DNA from 2 places in the Bradyrhizobium sp. SZCCHNS3016 genome. Region 2 is predicted to be linked to the other one. Evidence: predicted binding sites of a transcription regulator. Region 2 holds the regulator's gene; the other holds the start of a gene.
What was found. The regulator PhoB, encoded in region 2, activates phosphate uptake and scavenging genes when phosphate is short. The targets are predictions, from matches to a motif close to TGTCATNNANCTGTCAT.
Positions count from the first base shown of each region.

Region 1 (7,110 bases), 410 kb from region 2:
TTGACCGGATAGGCGTAGGAGGTCGCGATGTGACCGAAGCGTGCGATGTCCTCATAGAGCTTGACGTGCATCAGGCCATATTCGGCGAGCGCGTGCATGCGGCGGGTCTCGGTCTCGCGCGGCTCGAGAAAGCGCAGCGGCTCCGGGATCGGCACCTGATAGACCAGCACCTGCCCCTCGTGAAGCGGCGCCTCGGGAATTCGGTGACGGGTCTGAATCACGCTCGCCTCTTCCGTCGATGTCGTGGTCGCGACGCCCGCGGTCTTGGCGAAGAACTTGCGAATCGAGATCGCATTTGTCGTATCGTCCGAGCCCTGGTCGATGACCTTGAGCACGTCGTCGGGACCGAGAATGGCGGCGGTGACCTGCACGCCGCCGGTGCCCCAGCCATAGGGCATCGGCATCTCGCGGCTCGCGAACGGCACCTGATAGCCGGGAATCGCGATCGCCTTCAGGATCGCGCGGCGGATCATCCGCTTGGTCTGCTCGTCGAGATAAGCGAAGTTGTACGTCGGCGCGTTCATTCCGCAGCTTCCTTCAATTCAGGAGCGGCATTGGCCTCAGCGAACTCCTGGCGCAGCTTGCGCAGCAGTCCGAGCTCGGACTGGAAGTCGACATAATGCGGCAGCTTCAGATGCTCGACGAACCCGGTCGCTTGCACGTTGTCGGAGTGCGACATCACGAACTCCTCATCCTGCGCCGGCGCGACCATGTCCTCGCCGAGCTCGCGCGCCCGCAAGGCGCGGTCGACGAGGGCCATCGACATGGTCTTGCGCTCGCTCTGCCCGAAGGCGAGGCCATAGCCGCGCGTGAAGCACGGCGGCTCGGTGGCCGACCCCTTGAACTGGTTCACCATCTGGCATTCGGTCAGCTCGACCGATCCGAGCGGCACCGCAAAGCCGATCTCCTCGGCCAAGAACTCGACCTCGACTTCGCCGAAGCGGATTTCGCCGGCAAAGGGATGGTTGCGGCCATAGCCGCGCTGGGTCGAGTAGCCGAGCGCGAGCAGAAACCCCTCGTCACCGCGTGCGAGATTCTGCAACCGCAGATCACGATCGGCGGGAAAGCCTAGGGGATCGCGGGTGAGATCGCCGACCGGCGCGCCAACCTCGGCTTGCGGCGACGGCTCGATCAACCCGTCCTGGCCGAGAATGTCGGTGACACGTGGCGTCGGCGCATTCGGCGCCTCGGCACGGACCGGCGGCTCCGGCTCGCCGCCTGCCGCCAACTGCGGATCGAGCAGCCGATGCGTATAGTCGAAGGTCGGCCCGAGCACCTGGCCGCCGGGAATGTCCTTGAAGGTCGACGAGACGCGCCGCTGCACCCGCATCGCGCCGGTGTCGACCGGCTCGCTTGCGCCGAAGCGCGGCAAGGTCGCGCGGAAGGCGCGCACCAGGAAGATCGCCTCGATCAGATCACCGCGCGCCTGCTTGATTGCGAGCGCCGCGAGCTCGCGGTCGTACAGCGAGCCCTCGCTCATCACACGATCGACGGCAAGCCCCAACTGCTCGGAGATCTGCGCCAGTGACAGCTCCGGCACATCGCGATCACCCCGGCGCTCGTGCGCCAGCAGCCGGTGCGCGTTCTCGATGGCGCGTTCGCCACCCTTGACGGCGACATACATGCCTCACTCTCCTGCGGAAACGAGTCGGGTCGTTCGCGGGATGGCGACGATGGACGAGCCATCGACCAGCACCACATCGACACCACGCGGAAACAGCTTCTCATTGATCGACAGCCGCTCGAACAGGTCGACGGGCGCGACCGTTGCACAGAGCGACGTCGCCCCGTCGATGCCCGGACCGCGCAGCTTCAACGCCGGCCCTCGGGACAAGCTCGGCACCTGCAGGATCAGCGTCGTCGAGCGATCGGGGTACTCAGCACTGCCGAGCGCGAATGAGCTCGGAGAAGGCAGCGCTTGCGGCTCCGCGACCAGCGCAAAACTGGCGAGCGCGGCATCGGCGACGATCGGCGCCCCGGTGTGAAACTTGAGCCAGGCGCCGACCTCGGGCGTGCCGGCGAGCGGCGCATCGAGCCAGATCGGCGTATCGTGATCGAACAGCGTCAACGCGATCGCGGCGGCACCAGGCATCAAGGACGAGGGCCGGCCGACATTGACCTCGACCTGCCGCACATTTCCCGGACGCGCCATGGCCTCCATGACGGTACGGAAGGTCGATTGCGCGGACAGAACATTGTCGGCGAAACCGTGTTGCAGATCGGAAGCGGCAGCAGCCATCAGCCTTCTCCTCGCACCATCGTATAGAAATCGACACGCGTGGCCGCAGCCTCCTCTGCGCGGCGCTCGCGCGAAGTGCGCATCTGCGCCTGCAGCGGCGCAACCACCTGCGTCTCGATCGATCGCGTGTGGCTTGATGACTGGATCATCGCGTCACACAGCGCCATCAAACGCGCCTTGGCGGCGTCGCGTCCCAGCACATAGCCGAACCCGACCTCGCCGCTCTCCAGCCGCACCGCGGCGCGCGACACCGTCGCCTCGCCGACATTGAACGGCGCTCCATCACCGCCGATCCGGCCCCGCAGCATCACGAGGCCATTCTCCGCCGGGCGCAGGTCGCGATGCTCAGGCAGCGCGAGGCCATCGAGCCTGGCGCGGATGTCCGCATGCGAGGCATGCGCCAATACCCGCATCGCCGCCCTGCGCCGGTCCTGCATCGCCGTCTCGCCGTCCATCTTCATCCCGATCTTGCCGTCGCGAAGTTGTCTATGTTAATAGACAACTTCGTACCGAAGCGCCATGACTGTTTTATGACATGGACGTGATTTTGAGGCCGGACAGCGGGGAGCCGCGATGAGCATGCTGGGCGCCGATTCGGGCGTGGCGCTGTGGCGGCGGGTGGCCGACGGCATCGAGCGCGACATCGCCGACGGCCGCTTCGCCGCCGGCGCGCGCCTGCCCGGCGAGACCGAGATCGCCGAAACCTACCGCGTCAACCGTCATACGGTACGGCGCGCGCTCGCCACCTTGGCAGAGCGCGGTCTCGTGCGCGCCGAGCGCGGCAGCGGCACCTATGTCGAAGCGCCTCGTCTGTCATATCCCCTGAGATCGCGAACCAGGTTCTCCGAGATCGTGGGCGCCGGCGGGCGTGAGCCGCGCGGGCAGTTGATCGCAGCGTCCGAAGAGTCCGCGACGCGCGAACTCGCGCGCGAGCTGCGATTGAAGACGGGTGCTCCGCTGGTCCGAATTGATGCACTGCGTCTTGCCGACAAGACCCCCATCTGCGTCAGCACGTCCTGGCTGTCGTCCGAGCGATTTCCCGAGGCCGGTCACATCTTCGCGTCGGTCCGCTCGATGACGGCGCTGCTCGCGCATTACGGCATTCGCGACTATCGCCGCGGTGCGACCAGGATCACGGCAGCCATCGCCGATGCGAGCGACGCCGCACGGCTCGACCTCGCGCTGGGCCGTCCGGTGCTGGTGGTCGACAGCACCGACATCGATGCCGATGGGACGCCGCTCGTCAGCAAGCGCTCGCGCTTCGCCGCAGAGCGCGTGACCTTCGAGGTCGAGAGCTAGACCAGACGTCCATCGCTTTGTCGCGTCCTTGCGCGCTCAGTCGATGAGCGTGCCATCTTGATTGAAGAACGGATGCGGCCCGTCGAAATCTCCGATCGGCATCTGATGCGTGACGACCGTTCCAAATCCCGGTCCTGGAAACCAGGCATGAAGGTGAAAGGCCGGCGGCTCGATCCGGAAGGATGGCGGGCGAAGCTGGGACAGGTCGAGCGCGACGGCATGGTTCGGCGCCGGGCAGATCGTGCAGGGGATGCCGGCAAACCGGGTCAGCGTCGCGCGATGAACGTGACCGCATCCGATCAGTTGCACCCGCGGATGGCGCGTGAGGATGGCCGCGAGATCGTCGGCGTTGCGCAGGTTCTGCCGGTCCATGTGCCAGATGCCAGTGGCGAACGGCGGGTGGTGCAGAAACAGCAGGGCCGGCCTTTCGCTTGATCCGGACAGCGCGGCGTCGAGCCATTGCAGACTCGCTTCATCGAGCTCGCCATGCGGATGGCCGGGCACGCTGGAATCGAGCAGAAGCAGATCGAGATCGGCCAACTCCACGCACCGGTTCAGCGGACCGGTGGGTTGACCATGCAGAGCATCCGGAAACGCCGCGCGCATCAGCTCGCGTGAATCGTGATTGCCGGGCACGGCGACGAATGGAGTTTCGAGCTCGGCGAGAAGATCCTTGAGATGAGCGTACTCGGCCGACGACGGCGTATCGACGAGATCGCCCGAGATCACCACCAGATCGAGCTTCGGCTCGAACCGGTTGAGCTCCGTGATGCAACGGGCCAGCGCGCGCGCCGTATCGACCCGGCGGTAGGCGAGCCGGCCGGGCGCCTTGATGTGCAGATCGGAAATCTGTGCGATGGTGACGGGACTCTTGGTCATCAGCAGATCAGCCTTTCTCCGGCAACAGCCGAATGGAGTCCGGTGCAATCCGCAGGCCGATCCGCTCTCCCGCAGCGAGCCTGATCGAATTCGGCGCGTCCACGGTCAGTGCAATTGAGGCGGCGTCGCGGACGATGATCCGCTGCCGGTCGCCGACAAAGCGGACGCTGTCGACGACGCCAGTCAGACTCGATGCCGCGGCATCGACGATCCCGATCGTTTCCGGCCGAACCATCGCCACCGCCAGGTTACATGGACCGGGATCGGCGATCGGCTGCCGACCTCCCGGCAGAACGAGCTGGGCGCCGTCGATCGGCGCCTCGATGATGTTGGCCGCGCCGACGAACTCCGCGACGAATCGATCGGCGGGCGAGAAATAGATCTCGCGCGGCGTCCCGATCTGAGCGATGGCGCCCTTGCGCATCACGACGATGCGGTCGCCGAGCTCCATGGCTTCAGCCTGGTCATGCGTGACGTAGATCGCCGTGATGCCGAGCGTGCGCAACAAGCCGTTGAGCTCACCGCGCAGGCGCTCTCGCAAGGCCGCATCGAGCGCGGTGAGCGGCTCATCGAGCAGCAGCACGCTCGGCCGTATCGCGACCGCGCGCGCCAGCGCGACGCGCTGGCGCTGGCCGCCCGAGAGCTGATCGATTCGCCGATCTTCGAGGCCGGCGAGGTTGGTCAGCGTGACTAGCTCCGCGACCCGCGCGGCGCGCTCCGGCTTGGGCACGCCGCGGATCTTGAGCCCGTAGCCGATATTGTCCGCGACGGTCATGTTGGGGAACAGCGCGTAGGATTGAAACACCATGCCGACATTGCGCTTCTCGATCGGCTGCCTCGTCAGATCCTTGCCGCCGAACAGCACGCGCCCGCCCGCATCGGGTGTTTCGAGCCCGGCCACGATCCGCAGCAGCGTGGTCTTGCCGCAGCCGGACGGCCCCAACAGCACCAGCGTCTCGCTCTGCGCGATGTCGAGCGTGGCGCGCGCGAGCGCGCAGGTCCCGTCGGCAAAGGTCTTGCCGCAATTCTCCACCTTGAGGGCGGCTCCATGCCGGGTCATCGGGCTCACCTCAGGCTTCCTCTCTCGCCGATCCACTGCATCGCCACGAGCAGCGGAATGATCATCACGAAGAAGATCAGCGTGTAGGCGGATGCGACCTCCAGCCGCATCGATGCGTAGCTGTCGGCGAGGCCGACCGGCAGCGTCTTGGTCAGCGGCGTATGCAACATCCAGGTCAGGTTGAATTCTCCGAGAGATAGCGTCACCACCATGAGGCTGCCCGCCAGGATGCCGGGCGCGGCGTTGGGAACGATGACGTCGATGAAGCGGCGCCATGGCGCGGCTCCGACCGATGCGGCACCTTCGTCGAGCGACTTCACGTCGATCGTCGAGAACACCGCCATGACGGACCGCACCATGAATGGCATCGTAAAGATCACGTGCCCGGCGAGGATGAACAGCCATGAGCGGCGGAAGCTGCCGAAGCCACCATAGGTGAGTAGCAGCGCCAGCGCGATGGCGAGCCCGGGAATCGCGAGCGGCAAGGTGATGATCTCCTCGACCAGCCGCGCCAGCCGTCCGCCGCGAACGTAGAGCGCGTAGGCAGCGGGAACACCGACCACGAGCGTGACCGCCAGCGTGCCCAGCGCGATCAGGGTCGATGCCATGATCGTGCCCGCGTAGAGCTCCCAGACCTGGGCCACCCACTGCAGCGTCACGCCGGATTGAATGCCGCGGAAGTAGTTGACGGTCACGCCCGCGGCGATCGAAAGGCCGGCCGGCACGGCCAGGAAGGCGGCGACGAGCAGTGTGAACAGCAGTTGAAGAATGAAGACGGCTCTGTCGCGCACGTGCCTACCCTGCCGCTGCCACCGAGCTGCCGGCGAAGGAGCGCGCCAATGCAAGCATCAGCCAGGTCATCAGGCCAAGGCCGACCGAGAGCGCCGCCGAGGTGGCCATGTTTCCGGCCAGCGTGAACTCCGTGTAGATCAGCATCGGCAACACGTCGATGTTCGTGGCCAAGGTGAATGCCGTTCCGAACGCGCCCATCGCCGTCGCGAACGCGATCGCCCCGGACGCGATCAGCGCCGGGGTCAGCGCCGGCAGGATCACGTCGCGCAGCACGGCCCAGGGGCTCGCACCGAGCGATCGGGCCGCCTCCTCCAGACCGGGGTCCAGCTTCTGCGCGGCAGCCATGATCGTGAGGATCACCCGCGGAATCGAGAAATAGAGATAGCCGAGGAACAACCCGTAGATCGAATAGGCGAATACGAGCTTGTCGCCGGTGAACCGGGACGAGACCTCCCCGATCATCCCCTGGCGGCCAGCCAGAAGGATGATCATGAAGCCGACCACGACGCCCGGGAACGCGAGCGGAAACGTCAGGATCGCGACCAGGATCGCGCGGCCCGGAAACCGGTGACGCTGCAGGAACAGGCCGGCGATCGTCGCAATGACCAGGGTTGCAATCGTGGTGGCCGCCGCCAGCGTCAGCGTGTTGAGAAGTGTCGTGCGGTAGCGCGGCTCAAGGATGATGGCGAGATATTCGGCCAGACCGTGCAGTCCCTCGGCGCCGGTGACGAGCAGCCTCGCCATCGGCAACAGGAAGAATGCAGAGGTGACGGCTCCCAGGGGCAGCAAACAGAGCCGGATGAAGGATTTGTGCGACATGTGATCAAGTGCACCTCCGCCG
Region 1 covers NZ_JAUETE010000001.1:735,713-742,822, reverse strand. The annotation lists gene QW881_RS03580 (alpha-D-ribose 1-methylphosphonate 5-phosphate C-P-lyase PhnJ) at 1-524, opposite strand, end outside; gene QW881_RS03575 (carbon-phosphorus lyase complex subunit PhnI) at 521-1,624, opposite strand; gene phnH (phosphonate C-P lyase system protein PhnH) at 1,628-2,239, opposite strand; gene phnG (phosphonate C-P lyase system protein PhnG) at 2,239-2,694, opposite strand; gene phnF (phosphonate metabolism transcriptional regulator PhnF) at 2,813-3,538, shown strand; gene QW881_RS03555 (phosphodiesterase) at 3,575-4,417, opposite strand; gene QW881_RS03550 (ABC transporter ATP-binding protein) at 4,425-5,477, opposite strand; gene QW881_RS03545 (ABC transporter permease) at 5,483-6,268, opposite strand; gene QW881_RS03540 (ABC transporter permease) at 6,273-7,088, opposite strand.
Region 1: phnF (phosphonate metabolism transcriptional regulator PhnF) is a predicted target of PhoB. The motif match lies at 2,759-2,775, and genes of this name have one in related genera.

Region 2 (7,110 bases):
GCGCCAAGCGCGCCGCCGATATCGCTGCCCTCGAACTGCAGTCCGACCGCATCGGTCGGATTGATGCCAGCCGCGGGAATGCCGCCATAGGCGGCGCAGCTGCCGACGGCGACGACGTAGTCGGCCAGCGGCGCCAGATCGAGCAGCCAGTGATAGATCGAGCGGTTGGTGCCGGCGAGCATGTTGAAGCGGCCGGTCAGACCAGGTCCGCGCGCCACCGAGCCTTCGAGCACCAGCAGATCGAGCCGCTCGCGGCCGTCGCGGATCGCCTCCAACAGCTCCACCACCTCGTCTCCGGTCTGCTCGCTGACGGAGGGATGCCATACCAGATCGATGCCGGATTGGCGCAATTCGTCGAACCAGCCGGACGCGCCGCTTTCCAGGATCGACATCGTGCAGCCGCCGCAGCTCGCGCCCTGCAGCCACAGCATCCTGATCGTTCCCTCCGAGCCGACCATCATGAGGCCCCGCTCCTAGCCCGTCTCATGCGTTCCGCTTCGTATCGCTGGCGGGTTTAGCGCCCCCGCACGAACGCTGGCAAGCGCTTCGCCGGGCGTCGCCTCGGAACCGCGCTGGCTGCGACCGAGCAGCCTGGCGACCGCCCAGATCAGTCCGAACAGGCCGATCGCGACGAGCCCGAGATTGGTGACATCGTCGCCCAGCGCGGTGGCGACGTCAGCCCATCCCCCCGTCAGGCCAAGCCGCGGCGCCAACAGCGTGAACGCCTCGAAGCTGCCGATCACCAGCGCGATCGCAACGGATGCGCCGGTGATCACGAGGTTATAGCGCAGCTTGCGTGCGGGATCGGTCAGCGCCCAGCGATAGGCGCCGACCATCAGCATGCTGTCGGCGGTGTCGACAGTGGCCATCGCAGCCGCGAACAGCGCCGGGAATACCAGCACATGGGCGAGGCTCGCGCCGCGCGCAGCCTCGGTCGCCGACAGGCTGAGAAGCCCGATCTCGCTCGCGGTGTCGAAGCCGAGACCGAACAGGAAACCGAGCGGATACATGTGCCAGGCGCGTCCCACCAGGCGGAGCACGGGGCTCAGCAGGCGGATGAGGATGCCCCGTCCGGTGTTTCCGGCTGTTTCCATCTCGGACTGTGGCTGTGCCGTGCGGCGCCAGAGGTTCACGAACAGAATGAGGTTCGCCAACGCGATCAGCAGCAGGAAGCCGGCCGATACCGACGTGCCGATGACGCCGCCGATCGCCCTGATCGCGCTCTCTTCATCCAGGAGGTCGGCGCCGGCGATGAGGCTCACGACGATGGTGGCTATGACGACGACGCTGGAATGGCCGAGCGCAAAATAGAGGCCGGCGGCGCGCGGGGCGCTACCGTCCTGCACCAGCTTCCGCACGACGTTGTCGATCGCCGCGATGTGATCCGCATCGACCGCATGGCGCAGTCCGAGCAGCCAGGCCAGCATCGCGGTGCCGACGATGGCGGGCCGGTCGGCGTAGAGCGCGAACGCCCAGGCCCAGGCGAGCGCGTTGGCGGCGACCAGCCCGCCGACGAGCGCAACGTTGCGGCCGGGCTGCGACCGCCACCACAGCAGCCGCGCGGCCCGAGGATGATCAATTGGAACAATCGTCATACTCAGACTGTAGCAAGAGCCAGGCCAGTTCGGTAAGGCCCCGCTGCAGGCGAAAGCTGCAGGAAAACCTGGGTGGCGCTTCCCGGACCGCCCTCTCGCTTGGCAACCCGCTATCCAGTCACGCACAGAACATGACCAGCGGCGGGGACCTCGTCCCTCTCGCCCCCTCCTTCGCTCACCGCGCCGAGGCACTCTGTGCCGCGATCTCGCGCCGCACGACCGTCTCGAACTGGCTCGCGGGGGCGGCGAACATCAGCCGGGTCTCCTCGTGGAACGCCGAGAAGATGCCGACCACGGCCGGCTGTCCGCCGACTTCGGCGAGGATGGGGGAGCCGGAATAGCCGAAATTGGCGAGGCAATGCACCGTCAGCAGCATCCCGTCCTTGGTCATGCCGGCGCTGCAATTGCGCTGGCCGGTCGGCGAATAGCGCCGCTCCTGGCCATAGCCGATCTCGGAGATGGTTCCGGCCGATGTCGCAGCCTGCAATTCCTCGCGCGTCAGCGCCTTGACCGCGACCGGCTTCGACGGCAGCGCGTCCTTCAGCACGATCAACGCCCAATCGGCGGGCGAGCGGTCGAGCGACCACCTGTCGTGCTGGATCGGGACAAAGTCCGGCGCCACGATCAGCTTGTCGGCGACCGACGATGCCGCCGGCGTGCCCCGGTTCATGCCGGCCAGGAAGCGGACGTTGCCGGGGCTGACCTGCGCCACGCCGTTGAACACGCAATGCGCCGCGGTGAGCACGACGCGCGGCGCGACCAGCGTGCCGGTGCACCAGCCGCCGCTCGAGTATTGCGCGACGGTGACGACGCCGATCGACGACGCCGGCCAGGAGGTGGGATCGACGACCTCGCCGATGTGGCGATCGAGCCCGAGCAGTTGCTCCGGACGCGGAGTGGCAATGCCCGCATCCGCCGATTCCGGTTTCGGCTGCCAGGACGCAATGGCGCTCTGGGCCTGGACGCGCTGCGGCTCGGTCAACTTGACCCGCTGCACGTCGCGGCCGGCCGATCGCACGCCGTTGCGGCCGGCCATCACCAGCCAGGCATAACCCTGCACGACGTCCTGCTTCGCGCCACGGCCGTCGAGCAGCATCAGGCCGAGCATGTATTGCGACTGCGCAAAGCCCTGCGCCGCCGCGCGGCTGAACCAGCGACTGGCTTCGCCGTAGTTCGAGGCAACACCCTCGCCATTGACGTAGGCGATGCCGAGATAATGTTGCGCGACGGCGAGCCCCTGATCGGCGGCCTTGCGGTACCAGGCCAGCGCCTCGCTCGGATTACGCGGCACGCCCCAGCCGAACGCCTGCATGAAGCCGACGTCGAACTGCGCCCGCGCATCGCCCTTGGCGGCCAGCGGCAGCAGCCGTCGCATCGCCGCCGCATGCTGCCCGTTGCCTGCCGCCGCGACCGCGTCTTCGAGCTCGGCGGCCGGGGCGCCCGCCGCGCCGCCGAGCAGCACGGCAAGAGATATGATGATGGTCTTGATCAAGGGCGTCCGCTGGGACCGAAACATCGTGACGGGCCACGAAGCAGACACGATCAAGACGGCGGCGGCGTGGCGGAAAGCGGACCGCGATCTCCTCAATCGGGCCGCCTCGCGCCTCACACCTGCTTCGTGCTCACGCCGGATCGCCCCTTACACCTGCTCGCTCTTGGCGAAGCGGTCATCGAGCGCATAACCGGCGCCGCGCACCGTGCGGATCGGGTCCTGCTCGCGGCCGGGATTGAGCAGCTTGCGCAGGCGGCCGATATGGACGTCGACGGTGCGCTCGTCGATGTAGATGTCGCGGCCCCAGACGCTATCGAGCAGCTGTTCGCGGCTGAACACGCGGCCGGGGTGCTCGAGGAAGAATTCGAGCAGGCGGTATTCGGTCGGGCCGAGATCGATCGGCCGCCCCGAGCGCGCCACGCGGCGCTTCTCGCGGTCGAGCTCGATGTCGCCATAGGACAGCACGGTCGCCAGCCGCTCCGGGCTCGCCCGCCGCAGTAGGCCTTTCACGCGCGCCAGGAGCTCCGGCACCGAGAACGGCTTGACGATGTAGTCGTCGGCGCCAGTGGCGAGTCCGCGCACGCGCTCGCTCTCCTCGCCGCGCGCCGTCAGCATGATGATCGGCAGTTGCCGGGTCTCGGAGCGCGCGCGCAGGCGGCGGCACAGCTCGATGCCGGAGAGGCCCGGCAGCATCCAGTCGAGCACGACGAGATCCGGAACGCGCTCCTTGAGCCGCGTGTCGGCCTCGTCGCCGCGCGCCACGGTCTCGACCTCGTAGCCTTCGGCCTCGAGGTTGTAGCGCAGCAGCGTCGTCAGCGCCTCCTCGTCCTCCACCACCAGAATTCGGGCGCCCATGTCTGAACCGTCTCTCTTAGTTACCGGGAATCGTCGATGCGAAGCTCGTCATGTCGCCCTTCGGGCGCTTGTCCATGATCTGCTGGCCTTCGATCATATAGAACACCGTCTCGGCGATGTTGGTCGCGTGATCGCCGATCCGCTCGATGTTCTTGGCGCAGAACATCAGGTGGATGCAGAACGAGATGTTGCGCGGATCCTCCATCATGTAGGTCAGGAGCTCGCGGAACAGCGACGTGCAGATCGCGTCGACCTCCTCGTCGCCCTTCCACACCGTCATCGCCGCCGGCAGGTCATGCGCGGCATAGGCGTCCAGCACCGTCTTGACCTGCGACTGCACGAGATCGGTCATGTGCTCGAGGCCGCGGATCAGCTTCAGCGGATGGAAGTCGCTTTCCAGCGCGGCGACGCGCTTGCCGATGTTCTTGGCGAGGTCGCCGATGCGCTCCAGATCGGTCGCCACGCGCATCGCGCCGACGATCTCGCGCAGGTCGACCGCCATCGGCTGGCGACGGGCGATCGTGAGCACGGCGCGCTCCTCGATGATGCGCTGCAGCTTGTCGACCTCGGCGTCGGTGGCGACCACCTTCTGGCCGAGCGCGATGTCGCGCCGCACCAGCGCATCGACGGAATCGACGATCAGCCGCTCCGCGAGGCCGCCCATCTCCGATACCAGACGGGTGAGGTCCTGCAGATCGCTGTCGAACGCCTTGGCGGTATGTTCACTGGCCATGATGATCTCCTGAAGACAATGTCGTCGGCGTCAGCCGAACCGGCCGGTGATGTAATCCTGGGTCCGCCGATCACTCGGCGAGGTGAAGATCTTGCTGGTGTCGTCGAACTCGATCAGCTCGCCGAGATACATGAAGGCGGTCTTGTCGGAGACGCGCGCCGCCTGCTGCATGTTATGCGTCACGATGGCGATCGTATAGTTTTCGGCGAGCTCCTGGATCAGCTCCTCGACCTTGGCGGTCGAGATCGGATCGAGCGCCGAGCACGGCTCGTCGAACAAGATCACCTCCGGCCGGACCGCCACGGTGCGCGCGATGCACAGTCGCTGCTGCTGGCCGCCGGACAGCGACAGGCCCGAGGCGTTGAGCTTGTCCTTGACCTCGTTCCACAGCGCGCCGCCGCGCAGCGCCTTCTCGACCCGGTCGTCCATCTCCGACTTGGAGATCTTCTCATAGAGGCGGATGCCGAAGGCGATGTTCTCGTAGATCGTCATCGGGAACGGCGTCGGCTTCTGGAACACCATGCCGACCCGGGCGCGCAGCAGATTCAGATCGAGCTTGGGATCGAGGATGTTGGTGTTGTCGAGCATCAGCTGCCCGGTCGCGCGCTGGCCCGGATAGAGATCGTACATCCGGTTGAAGATGCGCAGCAGCGTGGACTTGCCGCAGCCGGACGGGCCGATGAACGCGGTGACGCGGTTGGTGCCCAGCGACAGGTTGATGTTCTTCAGCGCGTGATGGTCGCCGTAGTAGAAGTTGAGGTTGCGCGCAGTCACCTTGGCCGGCGCATCCGGAAGCGCCTTGCCGTGAAGAGCGTGATTGGGCTGACTGACGGAGACGGACAGTTCGGTCATTTGGTGTTCCTCTCGGCGCCGAGAATGCGTGCACCGATGTTCAGGGCGAGCACGGCCAGAGTGATGAGAAGGGCTCCGCTCCAGGCCAGTTGCTTCCAATAGGCATAAGGGCTCTGGACGAAATTGTTGATGGTGACGGGCAGGTTCGCCATCGTCTTGGAGAGGTTGAGGCTCCAGAACTGGTTCGACAGTGCGGTGAACAGCAGAGGCGCGGTCTCGCCGGCGACGCGGGCGGTGGCGAGCAGCACGCCGGTGATGAGGCCCGAGCGCGCCGCCCGATAGGCGATGCGGCGGATCACCAGCGAGCGCGGCAGGCCGAGCGCAGACGCCGCCTCGCGCAGCGGGTTGGGCACGAGCAGCAGCATGTCCTCGGTGGTGCGCAGCACCACCGGGATCACGATGACCGCCAATGCAAGGGAACCCGCGAGTGCCGAGAAGCCGCCCATCGGCACCACGACCGCACCATAGATGAACAGGCCGATGATGATCGAGGGCGCCGACAGCAGGATGTCGTTGATGAAGCGGATCACCGAGGTCAGGCGGTCATTGCGGCCGTATTCGGCGAGATAGGTGCCGGCGAACAGGCCGAGCGGCGCGCCGATGCCGACGCCGATGATCGTCATGATCAAGGAGCCGACGATGGCGTTGCGCAGGCCGCCTTCGCTGGAGCCAGGCGGCGGCGTGTCGGCGGCAAAAACCTGCAGGCTGAGGCCGGCGAGTCCGTTATAGAACAGCGTGAACAGGATCAGCGCCAGCCAGGTGACGCCGAACATCGCGGCGGCGACGCAGAGGCCGCGGATCACGATGTCCCTGCGGCGCCGGCGCGCATAGATCGGATTGACCTGCGCATCGAGTGTAAGCGTGTCAGCGCTTGACATGGCTTATTTTCCCGCCTTGGCTTCGAGTCGCATGAGCATCAGCCGCGCGCTCGCCAGCACGAAGAAGGTGAGCACGAACAGCAGCAGGCCGAGCAGGATCAGGCTCGACTGGTGCAGCCCGTCGCTCTCCTGGAATTCGGAGGCGATGGCGGCCGAGATCGTGGTGCCCGGCGCGAAGATCGAGGATGAGATCCGGAACGAGTTGCCGATGATGAAGGTCACCGCCATCGTTTCGCCGAGCGCACGGCCCAGCGCCAGCATGACGCCGCCGATGACGCCGACGCGGGTGTAGGGAATGACGACGCTGCGCACGACCTCCCAGGTGGTGCAGCCGACCCCGTAGGCGGCTTCCTTCAGCACTGGCGGGACGGTCTTGAACACGTCGACCGAGATCGAGGTGATGAACGGCAGCACCATGATCGCCAGGATCAGCGAGGCGTTGAACAGGCTGAGATAGGACGGCGGACCGGCGAAGATGTCCTGCAGCACGGGGATGCCGGCGCAGAGATTGATCATGAACGGCTGAAACGTATAGGCCAGGAACGGCCCCAGCACGAAGAAGCCCCACATGCCGTAGATGATCGAAGGAATGCCGGCGAGCAGCTCGATGGCAAGTCCGATCGGACGGCGCAGCCATTGCGGGCACAGCTCGGTGAGGAAGATCGCAATGCCCAGACCGACCGGAATGGCGATCAGCATCGCGAT
Region 2 covers NZ_JAUETE010000001.1:325,574-332,683, reverse strand. The annotation lists gene QW881_RS01575 (HupU protein) at 1-458, opposite strand, end outside; gene QW881_RS01570 (HoxN/HupN/NixA family nickel/cobalt transporter) at 474-1,595, opposite strand; gene QW881_RS01565 (trypsin-like serine protease) at 1,771-3,087, opposite strand; gene phoB (phosphate regulon transcriptional regulator PhoB) at 3,235-3,942, opposite strand; gene phoU (phosphate signaling complex protein PhoU) at 3,959-4,675, opposite strand; gene pstB (phosphate ABC transporter ATP-binding protein PstB) at 4,706-5,527, opposite strand; gene pstA (phosphate ABC transporter permease PstA) at 5,524-6,405, opposite strand; gene pstC (phosphate ABC transporter permease subunit PstC) at 6,409-7,110, opposite strand, start outside.